Regions from separate parts of the Lactobacillus sp. C449L genome, predicted to be linked through region 1. Evidence: predicted binding sites of a transcription regulator. Region 1 holds the regulator's gene; each other region holds the start of a gene.

Evidence for each region. The regulator Rex, encoded in region 1, represses fermentation and respiration genes when NADH is low (regulators of the CRP and FNR family bind a similar motif). The targets are predictions, from matches to a motif close to TTGTGAANTANTTCACAA.
Region 2: a site for Rex is predicted at 2,622-2,639, ahead of AC2JF9_RS04795 (NAD(P)-dependent alcohol dehydrogenase). Genes of this name have one in related genera too.
Region 3: a site for Rex is predicted at 5,377-5,394, ahead of pplA (extracellular electron transfer flavoprotein PplA). Genes of this name have one in related genera too.
Region 4: a site for Rex is predicted at 4,679-4,696, ahead of AC2JF9_RS03155 (FAD-binding protein). Genes of this name have one in related genera too.

The regions. Positions count from the first base shown of each region.
Region 1 covers NZ_JBWXGA010000005.1:16,150-24,313, forward strand. Annotated here, with positions in the region: gene groL (chaperonin GroEL) at 1-948, opposite strand, end outside; gene groES (co-chaperone GroES) at 966-1,250, opposite strand; gene AC2JF9_RS07215 (redox-sensing transcriptional repressor Rex) at 1,424-2,059, opposite strand; gene AC2JF9_RS07220 (ABC-F family ATP-binding cassette domain-containing protein) at 2,329-4,251, shown strand; gene AC2JF9_RS07225 (PhzF family phenazine biosynthesis protein) at 4,323-5,195, opposite strand; gene AC2JF9_RS07230 (GNAT family N-acetyltransferase) at 5,337-5,741, shown strand; gene tsaD (tRNA (adenosine(37)-N6)-threonylcarbamoyltransferase complex transferase subunit TsaD) at 5,785-6,834, opposite strand; gene rimI (ribosomal protein S18-alanine N-acetyltransferase) at 6,837-7,427, opposite strand; gene tsaB (tRNA (adenosine(37)-N6)-threonylcarbamoyltransferase complex dimerization subunit type 1 TsaB) at 7,393-8,133, opposite strand; gene AC2JF9_RS07250 (folate family ECF transporter S component) at 8,160-8,164, opposite strand, start outside.
Region 2 covers NZ_JBWXGA010000002.1:298,044-306,207, reverse strand. Annotated here, with positions in the region: gene AC2JF9_RS04805 (adenylosuccinate synthase) at 1-1,105, shown strand, start outside; gene purB (adenylosuccinate lyase) at 1,110-2,405, shown strand; gene AC2JF9_RS04795 (NAD(P)-dependent alcohol dehydrogenase) at 2,828-3,946, shown strand; gene AC2JF9_RS04790 (FAD-binding protein) at 3,973-5,616, shown strand; gene AC2JF9_RS04785 (FAD-binding protein) at 5,641-7,461, shown strand; gene AC2JF9_RS04780 (LytTR family DNA-binding domain-containing protein) at 7,680-8,135, shown strand; gene AC2JF9_RS04775 (LiaF transmembrane domain-containing protein) at 8,135-8,164, shown strand, end outside.
Region 3 covers NZ_JBWXGA010000003.1:70,154-78,317, forward strand. Annotated here, with positions in the region: gene AC2JF9_RS06015 (ABC transporter ATP-binding protein) at 1-360, shown strand, start outside; gene AC2JF9_RS06020 (FtsX-like permease family protein) at 373-2,172, shown strand; gene AC2JF9_RS06025 (UbiA family prenyltransferase) at 2,241-3,254, opposite strand; gene AC2JF9_RS06030 (FAD:protein FMN transferase) at 3,274-4,365, opposite strand; gene pplA (extracellular electron transfer flavoprotein PplA) at 4,428-5,345, opposite strand; gene AC2JF9_RS06040 (FAD-dependent oxidoreductase) at 5,582-7,474, shown strand; gene AC2JF9_RS06045 (NusG domain II-containing protein) at 7,550-7,915, shown strand; gene AC2JF9_RS06050 (Gx transporter family protein) at 7,908-8,164, shown strand, end outside.
Region 4 covers NZ_JBWXGA010000001.1:668,205-676,368, reverse strand. Annotated here, with positions in the region: gene AC2JF9_RS03185 (M42 family metallopeptidase) at 1-712, shown strand, start outside; TPP riboswitch at 781-872, shown strand; gene AC2JF9_RS03180 (ECF transporter S component) at 916-1,494, shown strand; gene AC2JF9_RS03175 (tyrosine-protein phosphatase) at 1,617-2,363, shown strand; gene AC2JF9_RS03170 (cupin domain-containing protein) at 2,389-2,877, shown strand; gene udk (uridine kinase) at 2,931-3,572, opposite strand; gene AC2JF9_RS03160 (LysR family transcriptional regulator) at 3,753-4,619, shown strand; gene AC2JF9_RS03155 (FAD-binding protein) at 4,721-6,196, shown strand; gene AC2JF9_RS03150 (SDR family NAD(P)-dependent oxidoreductase) at 6,209-6,943, shown strand; gene vprA (vinyl phenol reductase) at 6,959-8,164, shown strand, end outside.

The sequences.
Region 1 (8,164 bases):
ACCCAATTGATCGATTGTAGTGTCTTTTAATTCAAGTCCTAAGTCTTCGGTAATTACTGTACCACCAGTCAATGCGGCAATATCCTGTAATTGTTCTTTACGACGATCGCCAAAGCCAGGAGCCTTAACAGCAACAACGTTAAATGTACCACGAATCTTGTTCAAAACTAAAGTTGGCAAAGCTTCGCCAGAAACATCATCAGCAATAATCAACAATGATTTACCTTGTTGAACGATTTCTTGCAATAATGGCAAAATGTCTTGGATGTTAGAGATCTTCTTATCAGTAATTAAAACATACGGACTCTCAAGGTCTGCTTCCATCTTATCGTTGTCAGTTACCATATACTGTGACAAGTAACCACGATCAAATTGCATACCTTCAACAACTGACAACTCAGTTTCGATACCACGTGAATCTTCAATAGTGATAACACCGTCATTGCCAACTTTTTCCATTGCGTCAGCGATTAAGTCACCAACTTCTTTTGAAGCAGATGATACTGAAGCAACTTGGGCAATTTGGTCCTTAGATGAAACAGTGTGACTAACCTTGTGTAATTCATCAACAACTGCCTTAGTAGCTTTTTCAATACCGCGACGAACACCAACTGGGTTTGCGCCAGCCGTTACGTTCTTCAAACCTTCACGAACAATTGCTTGTGTCAAAACAACTGCAGTAGTAGTACCGTCACCAGCAATATCGTTAGTTTTTTGAGCAGCTTCCGCAACTAGCTTAGCACCCATATTCTCATAGTGGTCTTTTAATTCAATTGCCTTAGCAATTGTAACCCCATCGTTAGTAATTTCTGGGTTGCCATATGATTGCTCCAAAACAACGTTTCTTCCCTTAGGTCCAATTGTTGCTTTAACTGTGTCAGCTAACTGATCAACACCCTTTAAAAGGGAACGTCTTGCTTTTTCTGAAAATTTAATATCTTTTGCCATAATATCCGCTCCTTTGATTACTTAACAACTGCTAAAATATCTTTTTCGTGAAGGACTAAGAATTTTTCACCTTCGTATTCAACGTTAGTGCCAGAGTACTTATCGTATAGAACAACATCGCCTTTTGCCACAGACATTGGGATTTTAGTGCCGTTTTCAGCATAACTGCCTTCACCTACAGCAACAATTTCACCTTCTGTTGGCTTTTCTTTCGCATTAGAAGCGAGAACGATTCCGCCTACAGTCTTTTCTTCTTCTTCTTTTACTTTTACGATCACGCGATCACCAATTGGTTGTAACACGTTTGTCCCTCCTATATTTAATTTAAAATCTATTTAATTATGGTTAGCACTCCTAATGACCAAGTGCTAACTTACAAATATGATAATAAACCCTTTAACAAAAAAATGCAAGAAAAAATTAGCACTTTTTTGCTCAAAGTGCTAATTTACTTAAATTGGTTATATTGATAGCTTTACTTACCTTTATCTGAGTCGAGAAAATAAATTAAAGTTTGCAGTTCAGTTGCTAGATCAACATTCTGAATTCGCACACCTGCTGGTGCCGATAAGCGAATAGGCGTAAAGTTCATAATGCCTTTGATACCCGCTTCAACCATTTCATCTGCTGTTTTTTGGGCAGAATCAGATGGAACCGTTAAAATTGCAATCGTAATTTGTTGGTCACTTAATTGCTTTTTCAAATCTCGCATTTCGTATACAGGAACACCACTTAAGATTTTCCCTGTAATTTTTGAGTCAATATCAAAAGCACAAGAAATACGAATATTGTTGCTTCTTTTAAAATTGTAGTTGAGCAAAGCATGACCTAAATTACCAACACCAACCAAGGCAACATTAGCTAACGTATCCTGATTCAAGATCTTTTTAAAAAATGTAAGCAGGCTTTTTACATCATAACCATACCCACGTTTACCTAGAGCACCAAAATAAGAAAAATCGCGTCTGATTGATGCACTATCTACTTGAACTGCTTCGGACAGCTCCGTAGAAGAAACTTTTTCTTTGCCAGCTTCATTCAAAATAATTAAATATCGATAATAAAGTGGCAGTCTTTTAGCTGTCGCTGTGGGTATTTTGATTTTTTCCATTTTTAAAAGGCCTCCAACTTGTGAATTCCATTCATCAGTTAAGATTATTTTACCTATAAGTTGATGATATTTGCAAATACTTTTTTTCACAAGCTTAGAATTATTGATACAGTGAGTTTAGGTCAACAACATACCAAGTTTCCATAAAATCTTGTTACGCTTAAAATCAGCCCGGTTTAGATTACGATTTTTTGATTTTTTAAAATCCAAGCCAAACAAGTACGCAGTAATTTTGTTTGATATGCTAAAATGGTTTTTAGGTGAAAAATATGATAATTGCACAAGGACACGATTTAGAAAAACAATTTGGTGCCACTACCTTATTCAATCATGTCAACTTTTCCATTGATTCAAATGCAAGAATTGGACTAGTTGGACCAAATGGCGTCGGCAAAACCACTTTGCTTAAAATCATGACTGGTGAAGAAGAAGCTACTCATGGCGAATTTACTATTAACAAAGACATTGATGTTGGCTACATTGCTCAGGAAAATGGTCTAGATGAAAATAAAACTATTTGGGACGAAATGCTGACTGTTTTCGCATCCCTGATTAAAATGGGCAACCAAATTCATCAATTGCAAGAACAAATAGCTAATCAACCTGACGATAAGCAGCTTTTAAAACAATATGACCAATTGCAGTTCAATTTTGAACAACTAGGTGGTTATACCTACCAAGCAGATATTAAGAGCATCTTGAATGGATTTAACTTTCCTGAAAGCACTTGGTCAAAAGTGATTGGTGATCTTTCGGGAGGCGAAAAAACTCGTCTGTCATTTGTAAAACTGCTTTTGCGCAAACCACCATTACTTTTATTGGATGAGCCAACCAACTACTTAGACTTAGACACGTTAGATTGGCTTGAGAATTTTCTAAAAAGCTACGCAGGCGCTATTCTGGTTGTTTCGCATGATCAGTACTTTTTAGATCATTTGGCTACTCAGATTTTTGAATTACAATTCGGTAAACTGACTTCTTTTAAAGGTAATTACTCGGATTATGTAGCTGAGCGCAGTTTACGTAATCGTCAGCAAGAAGAAGCCTACGAAAAACAACAAGAGAAAATCAAAAAAGACGAAGATTTCATTCAAAAAAACCTAGTTCGTGCCAAAACTACTAAAAGGGCTCAAAGTCGGCGTAAGCAACTAGAGAAAATGGAACGAATTAATCCGCCAAAGCATAAATCCAAGGTACGTATTAATTTCCAAAGTGAGCGTTCTTCTGGCAAAGAGGTTTTAATTTTACGCGATTTGAGTATTGGCTATCCGACTAAAACCATGGTCAAAGATATTTCCCTCCAAGTTAATAAAGGCGACCGTGTAGCTGTTATTGGACCTAATGGGATAGGCAAATCAACTCTGCTCAAAACGATTATGCATGAGCTTGAGCCTAAAAGTGGATCCATTAAGTATGGGGCAGCACTTGATATTGGTTATTATGACCAAGAATTGCAGCTACTTGAGCCAAATAAAACTGTTATTGACACTGTTTGGGATCGGCATAAAACTATGCCAGAACGAGACGTTAGATCGATTTTAGCAAGCTTTCTTTTCACAGCTAAGGACATTGATAAAACAGTTGCCCAGTTGTCTGGAGGGCAAAAAGCTCGATTGACACTGACGGTTCTATCTTTAGAGCATAACAATTTCTTGCTCATGGATGAGCCAACTAACCATTTGGATTTAGAAGCTAAAGAAGTTTTGGAACAAGCGCTACAGAGCTTTGACGGTACTTTACTTTTTGTTTCTCATGATCGATATTTTATTAATCAGCTTTCCAATAAAATTGTTGAGATTAAAGATCAACACGCAAGAATATATGACGGTGATTATACATATTACTTAGATGAAAAAAATAAATTTATTAGTAATAATACTAGTGATTTTAACAGCGACGAAGTTAGCAACCCTGCCGAAACAAAAGCTAATAAATTATCATATCAAGAACAAAAACAGCTTGATTCCCAAAAACGAAAACTTGAACGTCAAGTTGAAAATATTGAAGCTAAAATTTACCAGCTTGAGAAAAAGCAAGAGGAAATTCAAACTGAAATGTCTAACCCGGAAATTGCAACGAATTTTGATAAGTTGGGACCACTTCAAGAAGAGCTAACTCAAATCCAAACTGAATTAGCGCAAGCTAATAAGGACTGGGAAGCAGCCCTAACCAATCTTGATGAATTTAATTAACTTTTAGACCTCTATAAACCAAAAAATCCTAATTTTAAAATACTAAAAATTAGGGTTTTTTGTTGAGCTTTTTAGTTATTCAAACTGGGACAAACGATTTTTCCAGAAATGCATTCGACTGCATGCCCACCAACCAATATTTCTCCGTGATGGTCCAAGTTAACAGCAATTTTCCCAGCACGATTTAGTTTCTGTCCTTGACTGGCTGTATATTGCTGCTTTTCTAAAAGATGATGCTTTTTGATTAAAACTGCTACTGCACCATTGCCACTACCGCAAACAGGATCTTCGTGAACACCTTGAGCTGGAGCAAACGAACGAACTTCCACCGCAGTATCTCCTGTTTGCATTGCAAAGACAGTTACTCCTGATGCATTAGGTGGCAGCAACTTTATTAGTTCTTCATCATTTGGTTCTAAAGCCAAGATGGTATCAACCGAATCAAAAAACATCGTGCACCAAACTGCGCCGATATCTATCATTTCTGAAAAGATAATAGCTGACGCTTTTTTAACACCTAATGCTTTTCCTATCTTTTCTTGAAGCTCACGCTTGATTTCAGTGATTTTAGGTTTGGGTAACGCAAATGAAATTTGACCTTGGTCTAAGTAGATTGGAACTAAACCTTGCTTACACTCTTGAATTAGACAATTTTGATTTTTGGGTACTATGCCATTATTTAAAGCTACTTGAGCTGATCCAATAGTGGGATGTCCGGCAAAGGGCAACTCTGCTCTAGGTGTAAAAATTCGCAAACGATAATCCGCTCGCGGATTGCTTGGCGAGCAAATAAAGGTAGTTTCAGATAAGTTTGTCCATTTTGCAATCAACTGCATATCTGAATCACTTAGCTGGTCACCATCATTAATTACGGCTAGAGGATTTCCGTAATATGGATGTTTAGTAAAAACATCGATTTGACTATAAGTTAGTTGTTTTTTCAAGGTATAACTACCTCCATATTTATAATTATTGCTATTTAAAGCGCTTTGCTTATAATATTATTAAACTACTTAAAAGCGGGTGTTAAAATGGAGAAATTACGTTTTGCTCTTTAATTTTCAATTAAATTAAGGAGAATTCAAATGAAATACGTAACAAGTAAAAATATTGATTTAGTTCAAATGACTGAACTATATAATAGTGTTGGTTGGACAGCATACACCAAAAATCCAGCTGCGTTACAGCAAGCGATGTTAAATTCACTTTTGGTAATCGCGGCTATCGATAGAGATAAAGTAGTCGGATTAATTCGCGTTGTTGGTGACGGCATTTCAATTATTTATATTCAAGACCTTTTAATTGCTCCGCAATATCAAAGGCAAGGTGTTGGCTCGCACTTAATTGAGCTTGTTCTTAACCAATACCAATCAGTGCGCCAAAAAGTGTTATTGACTATCGATGAGCCTCAAACTCGCCTTTTTTATGAAAAATGTGGTTTTGTTTCTTGTGACCGCGGCGAACTAGTGGCATTTTATCGAGAGTTTTAAAAAAGAAATGGGTTGACCATAAGACTGGTCAACCCATTTTTGCTTAATTAATCATATTTTCTGCATATGGCAATTCCAAGGAAGGATTAGCATTTAAGGATAAATCAGCAAATTTTCCTTCGTTATATAAATTGTAAGCTGCCGCACCAATCATAGCAGCATTGTCACCACATAATTTTAAATCTGGCAAAATCACTTTTGGTTTCAAATTTTCAGGCAAATGTTCAATTTCGGCATTCATATAATCACGTAGCCCTCGATTAGCTGCAACGCCGCCGCCCATAATGAATGTTTGGGGTTGGAATTTTTTGATTGCCCTAATTGTCTTAGAAACTAAAACATCGACAACTGCTGCCTGAAAGCTTGCAGCTAAATCATATTTATTAAGTTCTTGATTAATTTGATCGGCATGATGACAAGTATTGATAAACGCACTCTTTAAGCCAGAAAAGGAGAAATCGTAATCGTTATCTTCCATCATTGCACGTGGAAATTCAAAAGTATCTTTACCTTTGTGGGCCCAGTCATCAATTGTTTTACCTGCAGGATAATTGACGCCTAAGACACGGCCTATCTTATCATATGCTTCTCCAGCAGCATCATCACGCGTGTCACCAACTATTTCGAAATGAGTTGCATCCTTTAGCAAAACAATTTCCGTATGACCCCCAGAAACTTGCAAAGCGAGTGCTGGATATGCGATTTCAGCAGTTAGCTGCGCAGCCATAATATGTCCCATAATATGATCAACACCAATCAGTGGAATTCCCGTAGCCATCGAAGCAGCTTTTGCAGCACTAACCCCAATAAGCAGCGCTCCGACAAGTCCAGGACCATAAGTTACCGCAATCGCATCAATGTCGTTCCAAGTTACATTTGCTTCTTGCAAAGCCTCTTTAGTAATTTGACTAATCACTTCAATATGATGGCGGCTTGCTACTTCAGGTACCACGCCACCAAAGCGTTGGTGGCTCTTAATTTGAGTAGCAACAATCAAACTTTCGATTTCTCTGCCGTTTTTGACAACTGAAGTAGAAGTTTCATCACATGAACTTTCATAAGCTAAAATATGAATATCTTTTTTACGATCCAAATTTATTTCCCTTCTTTTGAGTTAGGCGTTAATTTTAAAACCATATTTAGCCCATCTTTATGAACATCTTGATAGTAATTTGGGCGCACAAAATTGGTCACAAAGCCAAAACTGTGATAAAGGGTTTTGGCAACTTCGTTATCAATTCTGACTTCCAAACTCATAAGTTGACAACCCTTGTTTTGGGCAAAGTCAATCATCAAACGCATCAAATATGTACCTAATCCTTGACCTTGCCAGCTTGGATCAATTGTAATATTGGTAATATGTGCTTCCTCTTTTTTCAGGCTCATCCCAATCATGCCAACTAATGTTGATTCATGATAAACAACTAAGTATAAAGAGCTTCTTTTGCGTAGTTCCATTCGGAAAATTTCGGGCGCCCAGGGCGAGTGACCATTATAGGCATTCGCTTCTAAAAAAATCAAATTGGCAATATCATTTTCGCGAGCACGCATAACTTGCAGAGTCTGACCATTTAACGTAAATACAAACGGCTTAAATTCGAGTTTGCTTTTATTATAGCTTGGATTGGAACTTATCCAATGAACTAGGTTTTCAAACTTCTTCCACATAATTACTATCAGATTCAAACGGTTTGCCCGTTTTCTTATGCCAGTCAACTTCTGCTTGAGTGCGTCGCAAGTATTTTGGCAACAATAGGTCAGGATTAACCGGTTGCGCATTAACCGCTAGTTTACCAATCAAACCCGCATGCATTATATTTTGATTCTCACTACCAAAGCAGTAAGAAATGCCAATTTTATCAATCAGTTTTTCCTGCTTTACAAAACCGGTACCAACAAAAACAATTTTTTCAATATTATGACTATTAACATAGTCTTTAACTGCGTCAAGTAGAGTTTCAATATGGTAGTGACCATCATTAATGACATTTATGGGACAATTATTTTCGTTATAATATCCGCCAGCGAAATAGTTGTCATTGCGGGCATCAATTCCAGCAACAATCAAAGTATTTTGTTCTTGACAGCTAGCAGCTAAAGTCTGCAAGGTTGATACACCAACAACTTCTTTACTTAAAATGCTGGCAAACATTTTAACGGTAGTTACGCCAATACGCAAGCCAGTATATGAACCAGGGCTAATGGCAACAGCAAAACGATCAATGTCCTTTAGTTTTAGGCTATTCTCAGTTAGAATTTTTTCAATTAATGGATCAAGGTGTTCGCTATGATTTCTTTCATCGCGCTCACTTTTTTCAACAATTACTTTATCGTCCTCGTTCAAAGCTACACTAAGTTGATTAGTCGCGGTTGACACACTCAGAATTTTCATTTCAGATTACTTTACCTTTTTAAAATCTATT
Region 2 (8,164 bases), on a different contig from region 1:
CAAAAAAGGTGCGGTAATTGGTAACGGTGTAGTAATTAATCCGCAAGTTTTATTAGGCGAACTAGAAAACTTAGAAGAAAATGGTATTGATACTAGCAATTTGAAAATTTCCAATCGTGCACACGTCATCATGCCGTATCATGTTAAGATGGATGAATATCAGGAAGAAGCAAAGGGCGCAAATAAGATTGGCACGACCAAAAACGGCATTGGACCAGCATACATGGACAAAGCTTCTAGGATTGGAATTAGAGTCTGCGATTTACTTGAAAAAGACACATTTACAGAAAAACTGCGTATCAACTTAAAAGAAAAAAATGAATTATTTACTAAAATCTACAAAAAACCGGCATTTGAATTTAGTGATGTCTTTGATAAATACTATGAATACGGTCAGAAAATGAAGAAGTATGTCGCAGATACTTCTGTACTAGTTAACGATGCTTTAGATCACGATGAAAAAGTTCTTTTTGAAGGTGCTCAAGGCACAATGCTAGATCTGGATGAAGGGACTTATCCATTTGTTACGTCTTCAAACTCAATTTCTGGAGGAATTACTAGCGGTGCAGGTGTTGGTGCTAATCGTTTGCATACAGTAATTGGTGTCTGTAAAGCGTACACTACGCGAGTTGGAGCTGGTCCTTTTCCAACCGAACTGCTTGATGATACTGGTGACCGTATTCGTGAAACTGCTCATGAATACGGAACAGTTACTGGTCGTCCGCGGCGAGTTGGTTGGTTTGATTCAGTTGCACTGCGTCATGCTAAACGAGTATCAGGGATTAATGGCCTGAGCCTTAACCTGCTTGATATTTTTAGCGGATTTGACTCTGTTAAAATTGCAACTGCATATGAATTAGACGGTAAAACAATTGATTATTATCCAGCAAGTTTAAAAGAACTAGAACGTTGCCACCCGATTTATGAAGAATTACCTGCTTGGAAAGAAGATATCACTAGAGCCAAAACCTGGGATGATCTTCCTGAAAATGCGCAAAAGTTTTTGAATCGTGTTTCCGAACTTGTTGGCATCCCACTAGTAACGGTTTCAGTTGGACCTGAACGTGATCAAACGATTGTTTTGCGTAACCCTTGGGAAATGTAATTTTATGTTAGAAAGATACACACGCCCCGAAATGGGTAAAATATGGTCAGACGAAAATAAATATGCTGCCTGGCTAAAAGTAGAAATTGCGGCCACAAATGCCTGGAGTGAAGCCGGTGAAGTTCCAAAAGCAGATGCTGCTAAAATTGCAAAAAATGCCAGTTTTACCGCCGAAAGAGTGGCTGAACTCGAAGAAGTAACTCATCATGACGTTGTAGCCTTTACGCGGACTGTTTCTGAAAGCCTTGGTCCAGAAAAAAAGTGGGTGCACTTTGGTCTTACTTCGACTGACGTAGTTGACACTGCACAAGGATATATCCTTAAACAAGCCGATGAAATTATTCGTCAAGACTTGCTTTCTTTAAAAAAGACAATTGCCGAAAAGGCATTAAAATATAAAAATACGGTGGAAATGGGGCGCACTCATGGTGTTCACGCCGAACCAACTACATTTGGTTTAAAGCTAGCCCGTTGGTATGCAGAAATAAACCGTGACATTGAGCGTTTCGAGCATGCTGCTAAAGGCGTTGAGTCCGGTAAAATCTCTGGCGCAGTTGGTACTTTTGCTAATATTCCACCGGAAATTGAAACTAGTGTATTGCAACAGCTTGGTTTAACTCAACAGCCGATTACAAGCCAGATTTTGCCACGTGATTTACATGCTGAATATATTGCTACGTTGGCTTTAATAGCAACTAGCATCGAAAACTGGGCAACTGAAATTCGCGGACTACAACGTTCCGAAATTCATGAAGTTGAAGAGCACTTCCGTGCTGGGCAAAAGGGTTCTTCTGCGATGCCACATAAGCGTAATCCAATTGGTTCAGAGAACTTATGCGGAATGGCCCGAGTTTTACGAGGGCATATTGTGACAGCATATGAAGACGTTACCTTATGGCATGAACGGGATATTTCACATTCAGGTGCTGAACGAATTATTCTGCCAGATACTACAATTGCTATTGACTATATGCTTGATCGGTTTAACCGTATTTTGACTAATCTTGATGTTTTTCCGACGACCATGCTCAAAAATATGGATAAGACATACGGCTTAATTTATTCACAAAGATTACTTCTCAAGCTAATTGATGAGGCAGGACTTTCCCGCGAGAAAGCCTATGATATGGTGCAAGAACTGACTACGAAGTCATGGAATGAAGGAGTTTCGTTCAAAAATTTGGTTGAAAATAGTAAAATTATGGACTATCTATCAAAAACCGAGGTGGCTGATGCATTTGATTATCATTATCACCTGCGTTACGTTGACGAAATCTTCAAAAAAGTGGGTTTAGAGTAAAACAAGAAAAATATTAATTTAAAACTATCGGACTAATTTCTGTTATTTAATAGGAGTTAGTTTTTTTTACAGTTTACATTCGGTTAGAAAAAATTTCGAAAGCAATAATTAACTAAATTGTAAGCAAAACTAAGGATATTAACCGCCAAAAAAGGCTCTTAAGTTTGAACAATCTTATGGTGCTGACTTTAGGAAAGTTATTGGTAAATAGTTATAAAGTGAAAAAAATCACAATTTTATTCTTTAAAGTCTAAAATAAAATATAATTACAAAATCGCTTTATTTAAAAGGATTTTTAGCTTTTTTTTACAAAAAACAAATTAAATTTTGATAAATTGTATTCAATTTCAAGTTATTATGTGATATAAGTAACATAGTAAAATAGCAAAGCTTAATAATTTAAGAATGAAGAGGTAATTATTATGAAAATCAAAGCAGCTGTTTTAAACAAATCTAATTCCGATTTAAATTTGGAAGATGTTATTCTAGATGATCCGAAAAGCAATGAAGTTTTAATAAAGACTGTTGCTTCGGGAATATGCCATAGTGATATTGAATTCCAAAATGGTGGGTTTCCGATTCAATTGCCAGTTATTTTGGGTCATGAAGGGGCAGGAATTGTTGAAAAGGTTGGTCCAAATGTAACAGATTTCAAAAAAGGCGATCACGTTGCGGTTGGCTTCGCATATGATGGAAATTGCCGGTTTTGCAGGAATGGGCTACCCGGATCATGTGTTAACTTTAGCAAATTAAATACTAGTGGTGGGCCAATGCTTGATGGTACCTATCGTTTACACAAGCAGGATGGACAAAATATAGGGGTATTTTTCGGTCAATCTTCATTTGGAGACCATATAGTTGCCAATGTAAATAACTTGGTTAAGGTACCGAACGACTTGGATTTACGCATAGCAGGGCCTTTAGGATGTGGCTATATGACAGGGGCTGGCACAGTTCTTAATGCCATAAAACCTGAAGTTAACTCTAACTTAGCGGTTTTAGGAACCGGCTCTGTTGGTTTAGCTGCAATTATGGGTGCTGCTGTTTCCGGCTGTAAACACGTAATTGCAATTGACAAAAGTGATATGCGGCTAGAAGTATCTAAAGAGTTTGGAGCTACTGAAACTATCAACAATACTAAGGAAAACATGATTGATAAAATCAATGAGATTGTAGGACCTGAAGGTTTGAACTACATTGTCGACACTACTGGTGAGCCTGATGTAATGAAACAGGGTTTGACTGCGCTAACGATTAAGGGTCAATTTGCAGTTGTTGCGATGGGTACTAAAGCCATTAAAGAACTCAGCCCGATGATTGACATTTTAGCAGCGTCAAAGAGTATTACTGGTATTATCGAGGGCGACTCGGTTCCACAAGAATTTATTCCTGAAATGGTTGATTTATATCATGCAGGTAAGTTCCCAATTGATAAAATTGTTAAACTTTATAAACCAGAGGAAATTAATCAAGCTATTAAAGACTCTGTTGAAGGTAGTACGATTAAACCAATTATTGTTTTTGATGATCAGTGTGAATAAAATATTTGATTAAGGAGAATTTAGCAATGATAAAGGATGGCTTATATCAAAAAACAGCACCAGGACATAATGCGGATATTAAGGTTTCTGTATCTTTAAGTGACGGAAAAATTACTGATGTAAAGGTAATTGAGCATCAGGAAACGGCACTTTTATCTGATAATGCACTCAATTTAATTCCCCAAAAAATACTTAAAAACCAATCAACTGAAGTTGATGCAGTTACAGGTGCAACATTTACTTCTAAGGGAATAACTAGAGCCGTCAGGAAGGCGCTAAGTGAGGCTGGAGCCAAAAGTACTGAATTTGCAAATCATGAGAAAATTGTTCAAAAAGATCACCAAATTTCAACCGATGTAGTCGTTTTTGGTACTGGTCTTGCAGGCTTAGATGCTGCAATTACAGCCAAGGAAAACGGTGCTGATGTTGTTTTAATTGAAAAAACTGGTCGCCTAGGTGGAAATTCAGTGGTTTCCGGCGGGTTTATGTACGCAACTGGCAGTAAATTTAATAAAGATCAAGATAATGCCCCTGACAACTTGATTAATTTTTACGAAGACTTTGCCAAAAAAGATGGTGGAGAAGTTAATCACGATCTCGTAAAAGTGATTGCTGAAAATTCAGGAGCAGCTGTTGATTATTATGCGGACAAATATGGTGTGGAATTTACTGCAATGCCACTGGGAATATCTAAAAAACCCAGAACGCATATTAATTTCAAGCTCGGTCCAGTGGCAATTATGGATCCAGTGATTAAACGGGTAAAGGAGTTAAATATTCCAATTCTTTATGAGCAAATTCATGAAGAGATTAAGACTACTGGCAATGTAGTTACTGGTGTCACAACTGAGGGCAAGTATGACAGTTATGATATTAAGTGTAAAGCAGTTGTCATTGCAGTTGGTGGTTTTGATGGTGCACGCAAGGTTCGTGATGAATATGCACCAAGCGCTAAGGGTACAAGGTCACTTTCTACGCCATATAACAATGCCGATTATATTGGGTTGACTAAAAACTTGCATGCCGCAACAGAATTTAAAGACGGCGTAATGGGTATTATGACCGCAAACTATCTTTCCGTAGGTGGTGGTGCCAATTCCCTAATCGTTTTGAGCAAAGCCCTTGCCGTTAACAATTTAGGCAGAAGATTCACTAAAGAAGGTCAGCACTATTCCTTAATGTACAATGATGCATTAAAGTCAAAAGGTGACAAGTTTTTCTGGGTTTTTGATCAAAATAATCCTTCCTTTGAAACAGCTAGTCAGGTTGCGGAAGCCAAAAAATGTGCGTCATTGAAAGATGCAGCTGAGGCCATTGGGTGCGATTATCAAACCCTTTTAGAAACAGTTGAGCGGTACAACTCATTCGCTGGTAAAGAAGATATAGAATTTGGTCGTGATGATATCGTTGCGGTAGCTAAAAAAGGCCCGTATTACGTAGTTGAAGGTTATCCAACAACTGTTGCTGGTTTTGGCGGTTTAAAAATTAATACAAATGCACAAGTTCTGGATACCATGAACCATGCAATTCCAGGCGTATATGCAGCGGGTGAATCCGCTACTGGCCAAATTTTCGTTCATACCTATCCTTCTACTGGAACAATGCTCACCACTTGCACGGTTTTTGGCAGGATAGCCGGTAAAAACGCAGCTGCTTTTGCAGCAAACTAAAGTTAAATGAGAGATTAATAGATAATGATTGTAAATAAAAACACTTATTATGATGCAAGTTACGATGTAGTAGTCTTGGGCTTTGGTGGTGCCGGTGCGACAGCTGCACGTTTTGCTGCAGATTGTGGTGCTAAAATTTTAATTGTTGATTCAGCTCCTGAAGGACATGAAGGTGGTAACACTAGGTATGCGGCAGAACTGGTTGGTTACAGCAGTAGCGAAAGTGATTACCGTGAATATTATGAGCACCTGGCGCAGCATTTCAATATTGATCCTGAAATTGAGAATACAGTTGTTCACGGCATAACACACATGAAAGAATACTTTAAGAAGTACTTAGGTGTAGATAAGCCGGTAAGCTATAAGACAATACTGGGATTACCAGACGATGCCGTGATTGCAGACCATCCAGATCTTCCCGGGGCCAAAAGTTATGACATGATTACGATGGAAAAAGGCATCTTTAATGCTTCTTTGTGGAATATCCTGCGACAAAATGTACTTGATCGCAGTGATAAGATTGATGTTTGGTACTCATCGCCAGTTGTTCATCTTTTGCGAACCCCTGATAAGAAAGTCGTTGGTGCACAGATTGAACGTGACCATGTTTTGCTTAATGTTTATGCTAAAAATGGCGTTGTTTTGTCAACAGGCGGTATTGAAAATAATCCGCAAATGATTCAAGACTATATTGGTTCACATAAACTAGTACCGCTTGGTTCACTTTACAACAAGGGTAAAGGAATAGACTTGGCTCATGAGGCAGGCGCTGATATGTGGCATATGTCAATGTATGCTGCTGGTGGAATGCAGCAAAGTTTTGCTTTTTATGAACCAGGAATGAAGCGCGCGCCGTTCTACATGGGCAACCCAATTTTCTTTACTGGCAGTATTTTTACTGTTGGTGATGATGGGACACGTTACTTTAAGGAAGACCAAATTGCTCGAGAAGGGTACATTGAAAACCACGGATCATGGTACAAACCGCTTAATCCGATTCACCCGTACTTTGTTTTCGATCAAAAGCAATATGACAAGATTAGTGCGATTGATACTTTCCCAGACAACAAGGCACTTAATTCTGTCGTTAAGGCTGAAACTATTGCCAGTCTTGCGGAAAAGATGGACGTTGAAGCAGAAAAACTGCAGAGTACAGTTGACGAATTCAACTTCTTTGCAGAAAAGCAACATGATTATGCCTTTCACCGTGCCCCAGAAACGTTGAGTGCATTTTCAGAAAGCGGTCCGTATTATGCCGTTCCGCTTGTTCAAACCATTGGCTGGTCAGAAGCAGGCCCGAGAAGAAATGCCCGTGCAGAAATACTTGATCCTGATCACAAGCCAATTCCACACTTATATGGTGCTGGCGAGCTTGGCAGCAACATGTCAAATCTGTATCAAGGCGGCTCTGATTTAGGAGATTGTCTGATTTTTGGTAAGATTGCAGGTCAAAATGCAGCTCATCCAAAAGATGATATTGAGGATGGATGTGCAGGTTCAGTTAAAAATGAAAAGCTTGGTAAACCAGCTCCCCCGCGTCCTATTTCTTCTGACCTAAAAAAAGAAGAATTTCCGACTGGCCCTGACCAGTACATTGGCAAGTCCACTAAAGGTATGGGTGATGAAATTGTGGTTAGAGTGACCGCGGATAAACAAAAAAATTTGAAGAATATTGAAGTCTTAAAGCAAGCTGAATCCGACGACTATGGTCAAAAAGTTATCAATGAACTGCCACATCAAATGGTAAAAGAAAATACGGTTGATGTTGATGCAGTTTCGGGAGCTTCCAATACGACCCGTGGGTTAAAAGAAGCTGTTAAGGATGCTTTGAATAAGATTAAATAAAAGCACTAATATTTATGCAGTTCACATTTTGTGAACTGCTTTTTTGTTCTAATTTTGTTTTTGTTACTTAAAAATAGAAATGGGTAGCAGTGAACTAATATAACTGACATAATTGTTGACCACTTAGTCTTCAAAATCGACCGCTTGCGAGAATGGACTAGCATTTAATTGTGAATTAGCGTTTAATAAAAACATCAGATGAAAGGCAGGTGAGAATCTTGAAAGTGAAAATTGATCTTGACCCAGAAACGGATGAGCCAATGGTAACAATTCACGCTAAGGAATTGTCACCAGAAGTTGAACAAATTTATCGTCAATTGCAAGAACTAAGTGAAAGGCCTGATCAGCTTGAGTGCAATAAAGATGAGCTGACATACTACCTAGACTTAGATGACATTTTGTTCTTTGAGACCGAAGGACGCCAAGTGATTGCCCACACAAAACGTGATTCGTTTAGTGTCAATTACAAACTATATGAGCTGGAGAATTTGCTCAGTAGTCAGTTTATGAGAGTGTCAAAATCGACCATTTTGAACCTAAAACAAATATATGCCTTAACAAGGTCAATTTCTAACTGTCAAGTACATTTCCGAGATTCTTACAAGGTTGTATATGTTTCACGCCGCTATTATCACAGCTTAAGTGATCGATTAAATGAAAGAAGGTCATCATAATGAGAAAGCAAAAAATTAAAGAAGTACTT
Region 3 (8,164 bases), on a different contig from region 1:
ACCAGGTTGAGTATTGAAGCGATTCTCAATAAATACCCAGCTGAAGTATCGGGTGGTCAAAAGCAACGAGTTGCAGCGGCTCGGGCCTTGGTTCATGAGCCAGCAATATTGCTGGCGGACGAACCAACTGGAGCGTTAGATTCAAAGAGTGCGCGCGAACTACTTAATACAATGGCTGATCTAAATGAAAATGATGGTATCACTACTTTAATGGTTACTCACGATCCACTTGCTGCTAGTTTTGCCAGTAGAATTTTGTTTATTAAAGATGGCAGAATAGGTGAACAGCTACTTAAAAACAAGCTGACAAGACAAGAATTTTACCACTTATTAATTGACCGTATTGGCACTTTTGAATAGGGGGTAAGAATCATGATTTGGAAGTTATCACTAACTGGAGTTAAGAGCCGGTTAAAAGACTATTTGGTCTTATTTTCTGGGTTGACAGTAGCCAGTATGGTTTTCTATATGTTTTTGACAATTGCGATTAATCCCGCATTTATTTCAAAAGATGTTAACTCGTCAACCAATTATCTTAATTTCACGTTTGGCTTTGGAATTGTTTTATTAGTGATTATCACTTTTGTCTATTTGACCTATGCCAATTCATTTTTATTAAGCATGCGCAAACATGACTACGGAATGTTCATGTCCCTTGGGGCAAAAAGTTCACGAATTGGTCTGTTAATTTTTAGCGAAACTTTGCTTACCGGTATCGTAGCAACTGCATTAGGAATTTTGTTAGGATTTGGATTAACCGCCATAGTTTCGCACTTATTAATAACTCAGTTGAATTTAGCTGTCTCTCACTTTCAAGTGATTTTTTCAAGAGCGATTTTATGGACGTTTATTTTCTTTATTATAATGTTCTTTTTAGGCGCACTGCGAAATGTTCGTAAGCTAACACATACGCAAGTGATTAGTTTACTCAAAGAAGACCAAAATCCCGTTAAAATCAACTCGCATCCAGCTGGTTATACTATCGAAGCTGTTCTCGGGGTGGTCTTACTAGGTGCTGGCTATTTCATTATGAACTTATCGGCAGGAATGATCTTTTTCATTATCCCAGCAGCACTTTTTACTATCGTTCTTGGCTCATATTTTACTTTTAATTCTTTTTTCAGCGTGATTATTAATTTCTTGATTAAAAGAAAGAGCTTTTCTTATCACAAGATTCGCATGTTCACTTTAGGACAGCTCAAGTTTCGCCTGCATGATTACACTAAAATTTTAACGGTTATTTCCCTGCTGTTTGCTTTAGCTCTTGGAGCAATTACGGTTGGACTCAATTTTGATTCGCTAAAAGATCAGGTAAAAGACAGTACTTATTATGACACGACGATTGTTAGCAAATCTTCGGTGGTAAAAAATGAGGTTGCTAAATTAAGTATTGCGCGCAAGCAAACGTACCATTATAAAGAAAATAAAGGGCACATTTATTTCATGGTAGACGAATTTTCAAGTCAACCAATTAAAAGCGTGCAATTTTATTTAAAAAATAATTTACCGCAATATAAAGTAAAGACGATGTCGACTAAAGAACTAGACAAGCCCCATACTAAAGCGAACATTGCGTTAAGCGCACTTGTTCCGAATGGATTTTCTAAAAAAATCAAACTTATGTCAAAGGCACAATGGCTGAGGCAAAAGGGTACTCATGAGTTTATCTCTTTGATAATTGTTAAGAACTTTGAAAAAGATTATCCGCTTTTGCTAAAAATTCAAGATCAGCAGTTAAAAGAAAATACTAAATATACTGACATATATAATTCCAGTAAACCAGTTAGTTATAAAGAAATTAGTAATTTTAGTAGTGGTTTTGAATTCATGGGCTTTTTCTTAGGTTTCGCTTTTTTGGCAATGCTTGCTTCGACATTAATGTTTAAAGTTCTAAGTGGCGCTGCAAGTGATAAGCTGCGCTACCAAATGCTTTATCAAATGGGTGTGCGCAGTCAGACTTTGCAAGACTCAATTAAAAGTGAAATAGGTATGCTGTTTTTACTGCCAGGTGTTCTTGGTGTAATTGATGTTCTCTTTGGTCTAAAACTTTTTAGAGTATTCTTTGGTAATCCATATAGTCGAATTTGGATTCCCTTTACCATCTTTATTGTTCTTTATCTCTTTTACTATCTGCTAACAGTTAAGCTGTATGAAAAAATTGTTTTAAGTTGATAAAGATAACTAAGCAGACCTAAAAGCTGCAACTTAAATGGTTTTAGCTTTTAAAGTCAAGTAAAGGTTTATTTAAATAAAATTCCAATAATCAATGCAAAGACTTGCATTAATTGAAACCAAAATAAATTCTGTGGAGCCAAGTCAAAGGTAGTTGGTATTTTATGTTTAATATTATCCTTGTCCACCCAGAAGGCTATATCTTTAGTTTGTTTTTTTCTGAAAGATTGAACATTTTTCAATAGTTTTGGTAGAGTTATGAGCACTAAGAGCTGCCATACAGGTAAGAGCTTAAGAACTACACTAACAAGAACCATTACATATGGAAATAGAGTTAAGAAGCTGAAAAGGTTTAAAGATTTTGGAACACCAATATATGACGGTAAGGTATGGCGGCCATTTTCCAAATCTTGTTTTAAATCACAAGTGTTGTCAGCAAGCATTGTAGCAGCGTTAAAAAAAGCTTGGGGCAGAGCAATCCAAAGTACCATCAATAAGTTAGCTAAATTACCAGTCAATGAAAATTTTGGCCAGTTAAAAGATAAACTTGCTAGTTGAGAAAATGGGGCATTAATATAAACCGCCAAAAACGTTATACCCAAGCCTTCAAATAGGCCAGCTAGAATTTCTCCTAGAGGAACTCGCGAGAAAGGCACTGGTCCATAGGTATAAAAAACTGCGACGAAAAGTCCCGGAGCTCCAATCAATAAAATAAAAAGATTAGTTCGAATAGTTAGCCAAATGCCTAAAACTCCAGCGATAAAAAGCAACATAAGCATCACTATTAAAGATGTTTTAGGTGATAGATTTCGCTTACCAATTAAGTTGTGCTCTTTTTGATATTTCTGACTTTTAGCAAGACGATAGTCTTGAACGTTATTAAAGCCTGTGACAAAAAGTGCAATTGCTCCTTGAGCAATTAAATAAATCAGGGAATTTTCCCAATTAAATGTATGAAAACAAAAACACGCAAATAGCACACCTAATAAGTAAGGCATTAAGCTGTTTAATTTGGTATTAAGACGCACTAATTCAAAAAAGTCAGTCATCGTGAAGCGATTATATTGTTTTTGGGCTTTCACTTTATTTTCCCTTCTTAGGCTAATTTACTGTTTCAATTTTGGCTAAATGGTAGCCACTGTCTGAGAATAGTTTGAATTTGCCTGCAAGTCCTGAAGTAATGTATACTTTTTTCTTTTTAGTAATAAAGATTGCTTCTGTGCCAGGCTGATCTTCAATGTATTGATATCCTTTCTTTAGTCCACGATTAAAGACAGCAGTGGATAAGCCATCGCCAGTTGCTGATCGTTTGGCAATAATTGTTACACTTAATAGGTTGTTTTGACAAGGGTAACCAGTCTTAGGATTCATTAGGTGACTATATATTTTATTGCCAACTTTAAGATAGCGCTCATAAATTCCAGAAGTTACTGCTGTAGCATTTTGCTCAGGAAGTGATCCGATTGCTGTTCCACGACCGGCTTTAGGATCTTGAATTCCCACTGACCAACTGCCACCGTTTGTTGGTGATTTTCCTAGTACGTAAACATTACCACCTAAGTCAATGATGGCACTAGTTACACCTTCTTTTTTTAGTACTTTCATGATCTCATCAGAAATAAAGCCTTTAGCCATTCCTCCAAGGTCAAGCTTCATACCACGTTTTTTGAGAAAAACGGTTTGTCTTCGATCATTAAATACAACATTGCGGTAGTTTACTAAGGAAAGTCGTTTTTTTATCGTACTTGCTTTTGGTTTGTGTGCATCGGGAAAGCCAATTCTCCATAAGCTCGTAATTGGTCCAATGGTAAAGTCAAAAGTACCTGCAGATACTTTACTGTAATGGTAAGCGTCTTTACACATTCTGTAAATTGTTGGTGTTACTTTAACTGGCTTAATACCTGCATTTTGGTTAATTTTGTCTATTTCACTACCTTTTTGATTAACAGTAGTTTCTTTTGCTAGTGTTGATATTCGGTCAAATCCAGCTTGTAACGCTTTCCGCTTATTTTTATTATATATTTTAATTGTGCAAACTGTTCCCATTAAAAACTTGGTATCAGAACTTGGTTTGGTTGTAATTTCAGCTTTTGTTGGCTCAGAGTGTTTACTTTGTGTCGAGCAAGCTGTCAAATTAGTTGCAGCTAATAATAGTTCTATTATTAGTAGAATCTTGCAAATTTGTTTATTCATTCTAATTTCCTTAACAAAAAAGAGCGGCTTAAACGTCCCTCTCTTTTTAAATTGATTGAACTTTATTCTTGATAAACAATATTATCTACTTTAATTGTTCCGCTGTCACCCTTTTGAGCAGCATTAATTAACTGACTAACGTATGCAATGAAAGAATTAGAAGATTCTGTTGCACCAGATACTACTTGAACTTTTTCAGTATTACCTTTTGACTTTAAAAACTCTTCTTGTAATTTTGGAATGTACTCCTTAGGTCCAATCTTATTAACTTTTTTCATCTGCTTTTCGTAAGAAGAGTTCTGGGTTTTAGAAATACCCTTCTTGTTAATTTGGTCGTATTTGAACTTACTAATTTTGCCGTTTTTAACTATCATTGTAAATACTTGACGATAATCATGGCTGTAATTTTGCTCTTCTAGCTTATAAGTACCGTCTTTCATCTTTTTATCATTGTTGATATGAATAGTTCCGGTTTTACCATTTTGTGCTGCTTGAGTCAGCTGGTTAACATAGTTCTTCAAAGTCATGCTTGAGCCAGTCGCACCGGATACGACTTGAATTCCATCTGAATTAGCTCCATTTTTAGCAAATGATTTTTGTAGTTGAGGAATAAACTCTTTTGGTCCAATTTTTTCTTTAGAGTACTTCTTCATTTGTTCTTCATACTTAGAGTCATTTGCTTTTGACTTACCATCTTTATTAACGTAATCGTAGCTAGTATTAGTTACTTTACCTTCCTTAACGGTCATTGCCATTTTTAATCGGTAGCCATTGGAATAATTATCTTCTACTAATTTATAGTCGCCATCTTTTAACTCACCACCAGCAATTTGCTTAGGAATTTTTTTCTTAGCAACTTTACTTTCCTTGGGTTTAGAATTGTTTGAAGATTCATTACTAGCTGTTGTTGAACAAGCGCCTAACAACAAAGTAGACAAAGCTAACATAGCTGTACTATAAATAATTTTATTTTGTTTCATAAATATCTCCCTCATTAGTAAACAATAGAATTTGTGTAATAGTTCACTTAGTTAAATTATAAAATAGTAAATTAAGTAATGCAATAATAATATTTTATTTTAAAAAATTGATAAAATAGCAAAGAAAGCGTATTAATAGTATTAAATAAATGTTTGTGAAATAAGCCACTTTACCAAGTATATAAAGTTTAGTATAATAAGTACGTAAAGTGATTACTCTTGAAGGGGTGCTTAAAGTGGCTGAAACAAATATTGTTGTGATTGGAGGAGGCTTCGGCGGACTCTATACGACTAAGCATCTTGCCAAAAAGTTAAAAAGACAAGATGTTAAAATTACACTGATTGATAAAAATCCTTATATGACGATGATGACATCGCTACATGAAGTAGCGGCTAATCGCGTGGAAGCGAAAAGTCTTAAATATGACTTGCAGCGTTTATTTTCCCGTAGGAAAAATGTCGATGTTGTAACTGATAATGTAACGAAAATTGACCAGTCTGATAAAAAAGTAGTAGCTGATAACGGTGTCTATCCTTATGACTATGTTGTTTTGGCTATTGGCTCGCAGCCAAATGATTTTGGAACGCCTGGAGTCAGAGAATATGGTTATACTTTAGGCAATCTGGACGATGCTGAAAAAATTCGTGATCATATTGATTTGATGGTACACTTGGGTTCAAAGGAACGTGATCCTAAGAAGAAAGCGCAGTATTTAAATTTTGTTATTGTAGGCACAGGGTTTACCGGTACGGAAATGGCTGGTGAATTAAATTCCTGGCGTGGTGAATTAGCTAAGAAATATAACTTGCCGAAGGATGAAATTAAGATCACTATGATGGAAATGGCACCATCGGTCATGAATATGCTTGACCGCTCTGATGCTAAAAAAGCCGAGGAGTATCTTTTAAAACAGGGCGTTGAAATTAAGACTAATACTGGTGTGGTCGGCGTTCACGAAAACTATGTCGATCTTAAAGATGGCTCCACTTTTCCAACTAGAACCCTAATTTGGACTGCTGGTGTTAAAGCTGTTGATGCCGCAAGAGACTTTGGCTTTGAAACTGGACGAGCTGGCAGAATAATAGTTAATGAGTATTCGCAAATTCCAACTGATCCCCATATATATGTTATTGGAGATGTTGCGTTATATGACACTGACGGAAGTGGTCGTGGTGAACCACAAGTGGTTCAGGGTGCTGAATCTGCTGGGAAATGTGCACTAAGAAATATCTATAATCAAATTAATACTGGTGAGCTTGTTAAATTCAAGGGTACTTATTCAGGATTTATGGTATCACTGGGCCCAGCCTGGGGTGTTGCTTCTTTAGTCAATACCTTTCATTTAAGTGGTTTTTTTGCTATTTTGATGAAAGATATTGTTGACATGATCTATTTCATGGAAATATACTCAGGTCATTATCTTTTCCACTATGTGATGGATGAATGGTTCAGAGTTAAGAGACCAACATTATGGCGCGGCAATCTTAATAGATATGGCAATGTTCTGTGGACAGTACCATTACGAATATATCTAGGAATGATGTGGTTAATAGATTGCTGGTATAAGGTCCAAGGCAGTGGCTCATGGTTTACTGATAAATTACAATTGCAATTTCCGTGGTTGATACAAGCTGCTACTAGTGGTGCTTCACAGAAAGCTGCGGCAACTACAGCTGCTAGTGGAAAGGCAGCAACTAGCGCTGCTCCGGCACTATTTTCTTTAAACTATGATTATGGTCATTCACCTATGGCGGTTTTTGAAAAAATGCCAAGTTGGGTACAAGCAATGACTAAGGTTTTGATTCCCAACAAAGAGGCGGCATTGGTGGCGCAAAAAACTATGACGTGTCTTGAAATTGCTCTTGGGATTATGTTGGTTTTAGGATTTTGTACATGGTTAGCTGGTGGGATGAGTGCAGTATTTGTAGCTATCTTCTGCTTATCAGGAATGAACTACTGGGTAAATGTATGGATGATTTTTGCAGCATTGGCAGTTATGAATGGTTCTGGTAGATCATTTGGCTTGGACATGTGGTTTGTGCCATGGCTGGAAAACAAACTTACAAAATGGCGTTACGGCATTCTAAAGCCTATTTATCATGTTGATAAAAATGGGATAAAGAACTAATGATAAGATTTTTAAAAGGTCTTATAGTCTAATCTATAAGCCTTTTTTAATTTAATTTGTCAATGAGGATTTTTTATGATGAAAGGTAAACATATAAAACCAGGCGATTTGCTCGTTACTATAATTTTATTGATTGCTAGTTTTGTTCCCTTATACACTTTATTATCGCCAAAGAAAGTAAGTAATAGTGTTACTGCTATAATTAAAGTTAATAATCGGCAGGTAAAAAAGTTACCCTTAGATCATGATGTAATTTGGAAATATCGGCATGGCAACAAGCTTAATGTGATTCAGGTGAAAGACCATAAAATTAAAATAATTGATGCAAATTGTAAAGACCAAATATGTGTTAAAGAAGGGTGGAAAAGCAAGAGTGAAGAAACAATTGTTTGCTTGCCACACAAATTTCTAGTTGAACTTAAAGATGACAGTAATGAATAAAGCAAATAACTATCTAAGAAATTATGTATTTACAGGAATTTTATGTTCTCAGGGAATTATTCTTAGTATTGTTGAGCAGATGTTACCCTCTCCATTTGTCTTTGCTCCAGGGGCAAGATTAGGGTTGACAAACATAATTACTTTAGTAGCTTTAGCGATTTTGCCATTTAAAGATTGCTGCTTGCTCACATTTCTTAGGCTTGTTTTAAGCGCATTAATGACTGGCGGAACTGGAACTTTTTTATATGC
Region 4 (8,164 bases), on a different contig from region 1:
TGATGCTGAGCTTGACAATGTGCCAGATGTTGCTGATATGTCAATTGATGTTGGTTCATCTTCGCGAGAAGAAACAATTAATGACTACAAAATTGATACTGGCTGTCCGATTTTTGTTGACGTAAAATGCGAATATAACGAAAAATCAGGCTTGTTCTTTGGCAAGGATTTCGATGATCGTTTCGGAGCTGCCGCAATGGCAGACGTTCTTGACAATTTAAATGGTGAAAAGACTGATTTCAATGTTGTTGCAGCGTTATCAAGCCAAGAGGAAGTGGGACTGCGCGGAGCCTATGTTACTGCAAGAGCCGTAAAGCCGGATTTAGCGATTGTCCTTGAGTCTTGTCCTGCTGACGATACTTTTACACCAGAATGGCTTTCTCAGACTGGACTAAAACGTGGACCAATGTTGCGAGACATGGATACTTCATTTTTACCGAATCCGAAGTTTCAGCAATACGCCTGTGAGATTGCCGATAAGAACAATATTCCTTATACGCGTTCGGTTCGAACTGGTGGTGGACAAGATGGTGCGGCGATTTACTATGAAAATGGTGCACCAACAATTGTTATTGGCATTCCAGTTCGTTATGAGCATTCAGCATATTGCTTTAGCGCCTATCAGGACTTTAAGGCATCCGTCAATTTAACTCTTGCTATTATTCGTGACTTAACGAAAGAAAAGCTAGCTGGTTTTAGTCAGTTTAAATAGTCAGCGCGGTATGTCAGAATCGGCAAATGAAATTAGTAATGTATGTTATAATGTATAAAACTTAAAAAAAGAGTCGCTAGGGGTGCCACATTAAGCTGAGAAATACCCTCTGAACCTGAACGGGATAATACCTGCGCTAGGGAAGTGTTAAAAAGTACTTATGATGCTCCTACTGACTTTATTAGTTGGTTAGGAGTATTTTTATGTTTACAAGATCGTCAAAATGGAATGTTAAATCGATTATTTTAATTGCCTTAATTGCAATTGTTATGGGAGTAATATATACGTATGGTTTTAATTGGGCTTTTAACCTAGTTAAGATGGCTTTGCTACCCACTGGCTATGCTCCGGTAACGGATACCGTTTTTTCTGGATTGTGGTTAATTGCTGGACCATTGGCAATGTATTTTGTGCCTACGACTGGTTCGGGTACTATTGGGGAATTGCTGGCAGCCGTTGTTGAGATGGCAATTGGAGGACAATGGGGTGCGACCACTATTCTCTCTGGGTTCATTCAAGGAGCCACTAACGAGATTGGTTTCTTTCCTAAAAAAGAGCGTTACCAGAGGTTTTCATGGCAAAGCGTATTAACTGGTGCTTTCTTTGCAGGTTTAGGTGGTTATATACCATCTTACTTCTTATATGGATGGAGTAAATACAGTGTTCAACTTCGTGTAATTATGTTTATTACTGCTATTATTTCAGCATTAGTTTTTGATGGTGTTTTGGTCAAGCTGATAACAAACTTATTTGATCGAGCACTAAAGCCAAAATTAGACTAAAATAAAAAGCACTTCATTTTGGAGTGCTTTTTATTTTGGAATAAATGGACGGCAACGGCGATAAAACTTATAATAGTAATTTATAAGGAAAAATTAGCTTTTTTATAAATTTGAGGAGAACTATGGCAAAAGAGATTACAAATTGGCGTTCTTTAGGTGGCTATATTAGTGCAAATGGGCAAAAGGTCAAAGAAGGCTTGCTTTTTCGCTGCGGTCAGTTGTTTGACTTAACTGCTGAACAAAAGGATGCTGTGCAAAATCAGTATCAGATTAAACGGCTAGTTGACTTCCGTGGATCGGACGAACGTGCAGAATATCCTGACTATCTCTGGCAAGGTCTTGATTATGTTGTGCTTGACGTTTTAAAAGACAGTGGAACAAACCAAGCAAGTGTAGATGAAATTATTTCTGCCAATAGCCACGTAGAAGAAGATATGCTTAAGACATATGAAGAACTGGCATTATCTAAATCAGCTAAAGAGGGCTATCGTCAATTTTTAATGAGCTTAATTGAAAACCCCGTTCCAACTGCTTTTCACTGCTTTGCTGGAAAGGATCGTACCGGAGTGGGCGCGGCCTTAATTTTAAAAAGTTTAGATGTTAGTGATGATCAAATCTTTACTGACTACTTAAAGACAATTGATGCTCGTAAAGAAGCCAATGAAGAAATTTTAAATTATTTAAAAGATAAAGTGACTTCTGCTAACTTAAAGGATGTTGCTATTGCATTAACTGTTGAACGTCAATACTTAGAGCGCTATTTCCAAACAGTTGCTAAAAATTATGGTGACTTTAATCGTTACTTTACTGAGGGCTTACAATTACCAACTGACTTTAAAGCTCGAATGCAAGAAATTTATCTTGTTTAACTCAATAGTAGGAGAAAATTCTAAAATGAAACGTGAAGATTATATTGAAAAACTGCACCTTGAACCTCATCAAGAGGGTGGCTGGTTTCGGCAAATTTATACAAGTGACGAACAGTTTTATGCTGAAGATAGTCAAGGTCAACGCTATTATTACACCTCAATCTACTTTTTATTAGACGATACTAGTTGTTCACATTTCCATCGTCTAAACCATGATGAATTGTGGTATTACCATGATGGCGAGCCAATTACTATCCACTGTATTTCACCTGAAGGAAAATACTCGGCTGTTAAGCTAGGGAAAGATGTTACTAAAGGCGAAGTGATGCAATTCAAGGTGCCAAAGAACACAATTTTTGCTTCCGAAGTGACTAAGTCGGATAGTTTTTGTTTAGTTAGCTGTGTTGTTTCTCCCGGCTTTGATTATCATGACTTTGAAATGATGAACAAAATTCAATTGTTAAAGCAATATCCTGACTACGCGGAAGTGATTAGTCGGTTAGCAATTGACTAACACTAAAAAGAAAAAGGAACCAAATCTGAAAAGTAGATTTGGTTCCTTTTTTGCTATCTAGTATTTTGACTTAAAACCGAGTGAACTTTTGTGGTCAACATGTCAATTGCCACATCATTTTCACCACCTTCAGGCACAATAATGTCGGCATAGCGTTTAGTTGGCTCGATAAATTGATGATACATTGGTTTAACTGTATCAAGATATTGTTCAATAACTGAATCAATTGATCTACCACGCTCTTTAATATCACGTTCAAGTCGTCTAATAAAGCGAATATCGTCGTCCGTGTCAACATACACTTTAATATCCATTAAATCGCGAATTTCTTGGCTTGCAAGTACTAAAATTCCTTCAAGAATAATAATATCTGCTGGCTCAATGTGAATCGTTTTTTGACTTCTAGTGTGTTCCTTAAAATCGTAAACAGGCATTTCAATTGACTCATATTTAAGCAATTTACCAATTTGCTCTTCCAGCAAAGGAACATCAAATGCATCCGGATGATCATAATTGATGTTTTCTCGGATGTCCATAGGAATACCAGTATTATCCTTGTAATAAGAATCTTGCGTCATAATTAAGACGTGTTCATTTTCACGCATCTGATCAACGATTTTACGAGCAATGGTTGTTTTACCACTACCTGAACCACCGGTAATGCCTATCACAATAGGCTTTTCTAGTTTAGACATGAAGACACTCCTTTTTATCAAGTAACATTTTACTGTAAATTCCCTTGAATTACCAACATTGAGGGTAAAATTGATGTTTGTCGTAGAATTGTTAATCATACTATTTAATTCATGAGAATATTTCGATAACATAATATGTGAAAATAATAATTTGATTGTCTAGAAAAATTGGTGAAAAAAATGAATTATAATCTAATGCCAGTTAAATACTTTATCGATGTTGTCCAAACTCGTGGTTTTATATCTGCTGCTAAAAGAAACTATGTATCTGAAACTGCGGTTAGCTCGGCAATTAAGAAGTTAGAAAATGAATTAGGGCAAAAGCTATTAAACCGCTCAGCTGGGAAGTTTTCGTTGACGCCGACTGGCAAAGAATTTTATCGTCGAGCTGTAGAAGTTGTCAATTTATATACTGAAATATGGCGTCACCCAGATCCGCATGTAGATCAGCTTATAAGGATACATTTTCTTCAGGGACTTGAAAATGAGGCTGCGATGTTTGCATCCAAGCTTCCTAAGGAATGTTGGACAAGTTTTGATGAAGAAAATTTTGATTCAGGAATTAGCAGATTAATTAATGAAAATTATGATTTGCTTATAGGTTTTCAGCTTGCGTTTACAAATAACAACAAGATTGAGTATTTGCCACTTAAAAAAGTCAGTTTTGACCTACTATTTAATCAGATGGAAGTTGATAAATATCAGAATAATATAAAAGAATTGGCTCAAAGCAGTGTTTTTTATACTCAAAACTGGAAATCAACAGGAATAACGGATGTTCAAACCTCAATTATTAATACTTATTGCAAAGAAGGATGGAAATACAGTCAAATTGCTGAAGTAAATAGTTTTGCTGCGGCATGTTTAAATGTTAACTTTAAAGGAGGTATAACAATGGTGCCAAAATCATTTGTAGTACCACCCTTTTGCAAAAATACATACCGTGTTTCGCCCAAACATTTAGCAAATGCTTTTACTACTGTAGTTGCATTTAATTTGAGTGCGTCAAGTGAGTTAAAGAAGTTGGTAAAAGTGGCAACAACTTAAGCTTATTGACAATAACTTAAATATGTTAGCGCTTACTTAAAAAATGCTTTAAAATCCAATTGTAAATAAAATCACAAAACCGATGAAAGGATGAGATTACATTGGATTTTTTTTCTACTAAAGTTGTTGTTGTAGGTTCTGGTTCATCAGGAATTTCTGCATGCTTTGAACTATATCAAAAGAAAATTCCGTTTGTTTTATTAGAAAAAGGCAATAAAGTTGGGGGTGCAGGAAAGTTTGGTGCCCACGGGGTTTTCGCTATCAACTCGGAGGAGCAAAATAAAAAAGAAGTTGACTACGGCTACCAAGAAGCCTTTAACGGCTTGACGGATTATAATCATTACTTCGTAAATGGTGAATTATTGAGCCGCTTTTTGAAAATGTCTGGTGAAAATATTAAAAGATTAGATGAGATGGGTTTACCAGTAACAGTGGAACAGAGCGAGCAAAAAGCCCACATAGATGATCCTCTCGTTTATCATAAATTTAATAGTTTTAAAGAGAAAATGACTAATTGGGACAAACTTTCTGAAAAGTTTGAAGCCGCTGGGAATAAAGTTTTTCTTGAAGCTGCCGCAGTCGACATTGAATACAACAATGGTTTAAAAGCAGTAATTGCTGAAAATGCTGAGAAGCAAAAGTTTAAAATTCAAGCTCAAAAAGTAATTTTTGCAGATGGTGGATACTGTGGTAATGAGTGTATGCTCAAGGAAAAATACTCTGATGAATCTGAGTTTTTAAATTTAGGGGAACGCAAGTCTGTTGGCACAGGCATTGAGCTTTCTCATAAACTTGGTGCTGATATTCGTCACTCTCCAGTGTTATTTGCTCATGGTTGTGCCCCTAGCATGAACATTAATCCGATGAAACGTGACAGTTCAGTTGAAGCTTTAACAAATTTGCCACTTTTGTGGCTAGACCAGACTGCCAATCGCTTTGTTAACGAAGACATTGTTTATGACTTTGCAATGTGGGGAAATGCGGCACATAACGTTCATGGCAAATACTATGTTTTGCTAGACCAAGCTACTTTAGATACTTTTAAGTCAACTGAAGTAAACCTCGAAGATACTTTCGAACGGCAATTTTGTGATGTGGGTGAAACACCAAAAGCTACGGTTGGGCCATTACCAAATATTCAAAAAGATTTTGATGCCGCTGTCGAATCTGGTGAGGTGGTTAAAGCAAGCAGCCTTGAAGAATTGGCGCAAAAACTGCATTTACCGGTTGATTCACTCAAACAAAGCGTAGCTAAGTATAATAATGCAGTTGATCAGCATAATGATGAAACATTTTTAAAGTCGTCCGATGAATTGCTGTTTGGAGTACACGATGGTCCTTTTTATGCGATTATTGAGCATTGTGCTATTTTAGGCACTTTGGATGGCGTTAATGTTGATCGCAATTGCCAGCCAGTTAGGGAAGATGGGTCACCAATCAGTGATTTATATATTGTTGGCAATAATGTTAATGGACTTTACTCAGATGGCTATCCAAGTTATGAAGGTATTGCCAACGGCTTTGCCTTTGTTTCAGGTTGGATTGCTGCGCAAGAAGCTATTAAAAGCTTGAATTAGGAGGATATAAAAATGTTAGAAGGAAAAGTTGCTGTTGTTACTGGGGCTGCCCAAGGAATTGGTTTTGCAATTAGTGATGAATTTGCTAAACAGGGTAGTGACGTGGTATTAACAGATTATAATCCAGAAGTTATTCAAGTCGCTTCCAAGTTGAATGATAAATATCAAAGTAAAATATCAGGTCTTGTTTTAAACGTAATGGATAAAGAAAGTATCAAAAGTAGCTTGAACCAAATAGTTTCAGAGTATGGCAAAATTGATTACGTTATGAATAATGCAGGTGGTGGTATACTGAAACCATTCGCCGAGCTTACTGACGATGACTTTGATAAAACAGTCAATTTAGATCTTCGTGGGACTTTTCTGTGCATGCGCGAAGAAATTAACTTGTTTTTAAAACAAGGATACGGCTCAATAGTTAATACCACCGCTTTGGGTAGCATTTACAATCCCGGTGGCATGGGTGCTTATAATGCAGCTAAAAATGGCATCATTGGTATGACCCAAGCTGCAGCCGTTGATTATGCTGATAAAAATATACGCGTTAATAGTGTTGCTCCTGGTCTAACCAAAACTGCATTAAATGAAGGCGGCTTTTTGGAAAAGGTCTTGCCAACGGTTCCGATGAAACGTGCTGAAACTGCCGCAGAAGTTGCTAAAGTTTTCGTTTTTGTAGCTAGTGAAGCCACATTTATGACTGGACAGACCATTTTAAGTGATGGTGGCGTTTCCGTTGGCTTGAAGTAAGGAGGAGGCTACAAAATGTTTCCTAAAGAAAATAAATACGATTTAGTAATTGTGGGTGGGGGTTTAGCAGGACTTTCTGCTGCTGTCAGCGCAGGTGAATACAATCTTCATACTTTGGTAATTGAAAAAGGCAGAACACTCGGCGGCGACGGCAATTACGTTGAAGGAGCCATGGGTGTTGATAGTTATTTGCAAAAAAAGGAAGATATCAAAGTTAATTCTACTAAGCTTTTACAGGATGAGCTTAACTATTCACACTATGAAGCCAATGCTCTTCATTTGAAAAAGTATATTTCGGCCAGTGGTAGAACAATTGACTGGCTCCATTCACTTGGGGTTGAATTCAGCAAAGTCGGTCCCCAGGGCAAAAGCTGGCCAACAATTCATACTTTTTCAGGCGGTGGTCACGCAGTAATTGAGCAGCTAAAACAAACGGCTAAGCAGTATGAGATTGAAATTGTAACCAGTGTCAGTGCGCAGAAGATTTTGCAGGAAAATGGTCATGTTAACGGTCTACTTGTGCAAAGTGAGGCTACTGGACAGGAAAGAGAAGTTCTAACGCACAATGTCATTCTGGCAACTGGTGGTTATGTCGATAATCCAGATTTAGTTAAGAAAAGGTCACCGTTTACTGCTCGTTTGTTATCAGTTAGCGATGGCAAGTCAACTGGTGACGGCATGCAGATGGCCTGGCAAGCTGGCGCTGAGCATTACCAAATGGGAGCAATCCAATATGGTGGCGGAGCAATTTTGGATAAAACACGGCCAGCATATGTTCATATGCCTGCACAGCTTGCGGCTGCGGCAACTCAGGAAGCCATTTTATGGGTTAATGAACGTGGTGAACGTTTTATTAATGAAGATGTCAATGACAATATGTGTCACGCAGGAAGTGCAATCCTAACTCAGTCACGAACTTTTTCAATTTTAAGTCAGAAGGCTGTGGATTATTTAACTAATGTGGGCTTATATAAGGAAGTTGGTAATTCGCCAGTTTCGCCAGATAAATTTGATTGTTTGGTTGAGGAAATCAATCGTGATTTAGCTAATAATGAAAAGTACCTCACCAAAGGAGATACTGTTGAGGAGTTAGCTCAAAAGCTTAATCTGCCAAACTTGCAAGCTACAATCAGTCACTATAACAAGCTAACGGCTCGGGGAGAAGATACTGATTTTGGCAAGAATCAAAAGTATCTTACCCCAGTTGAACAAGGCCCATTT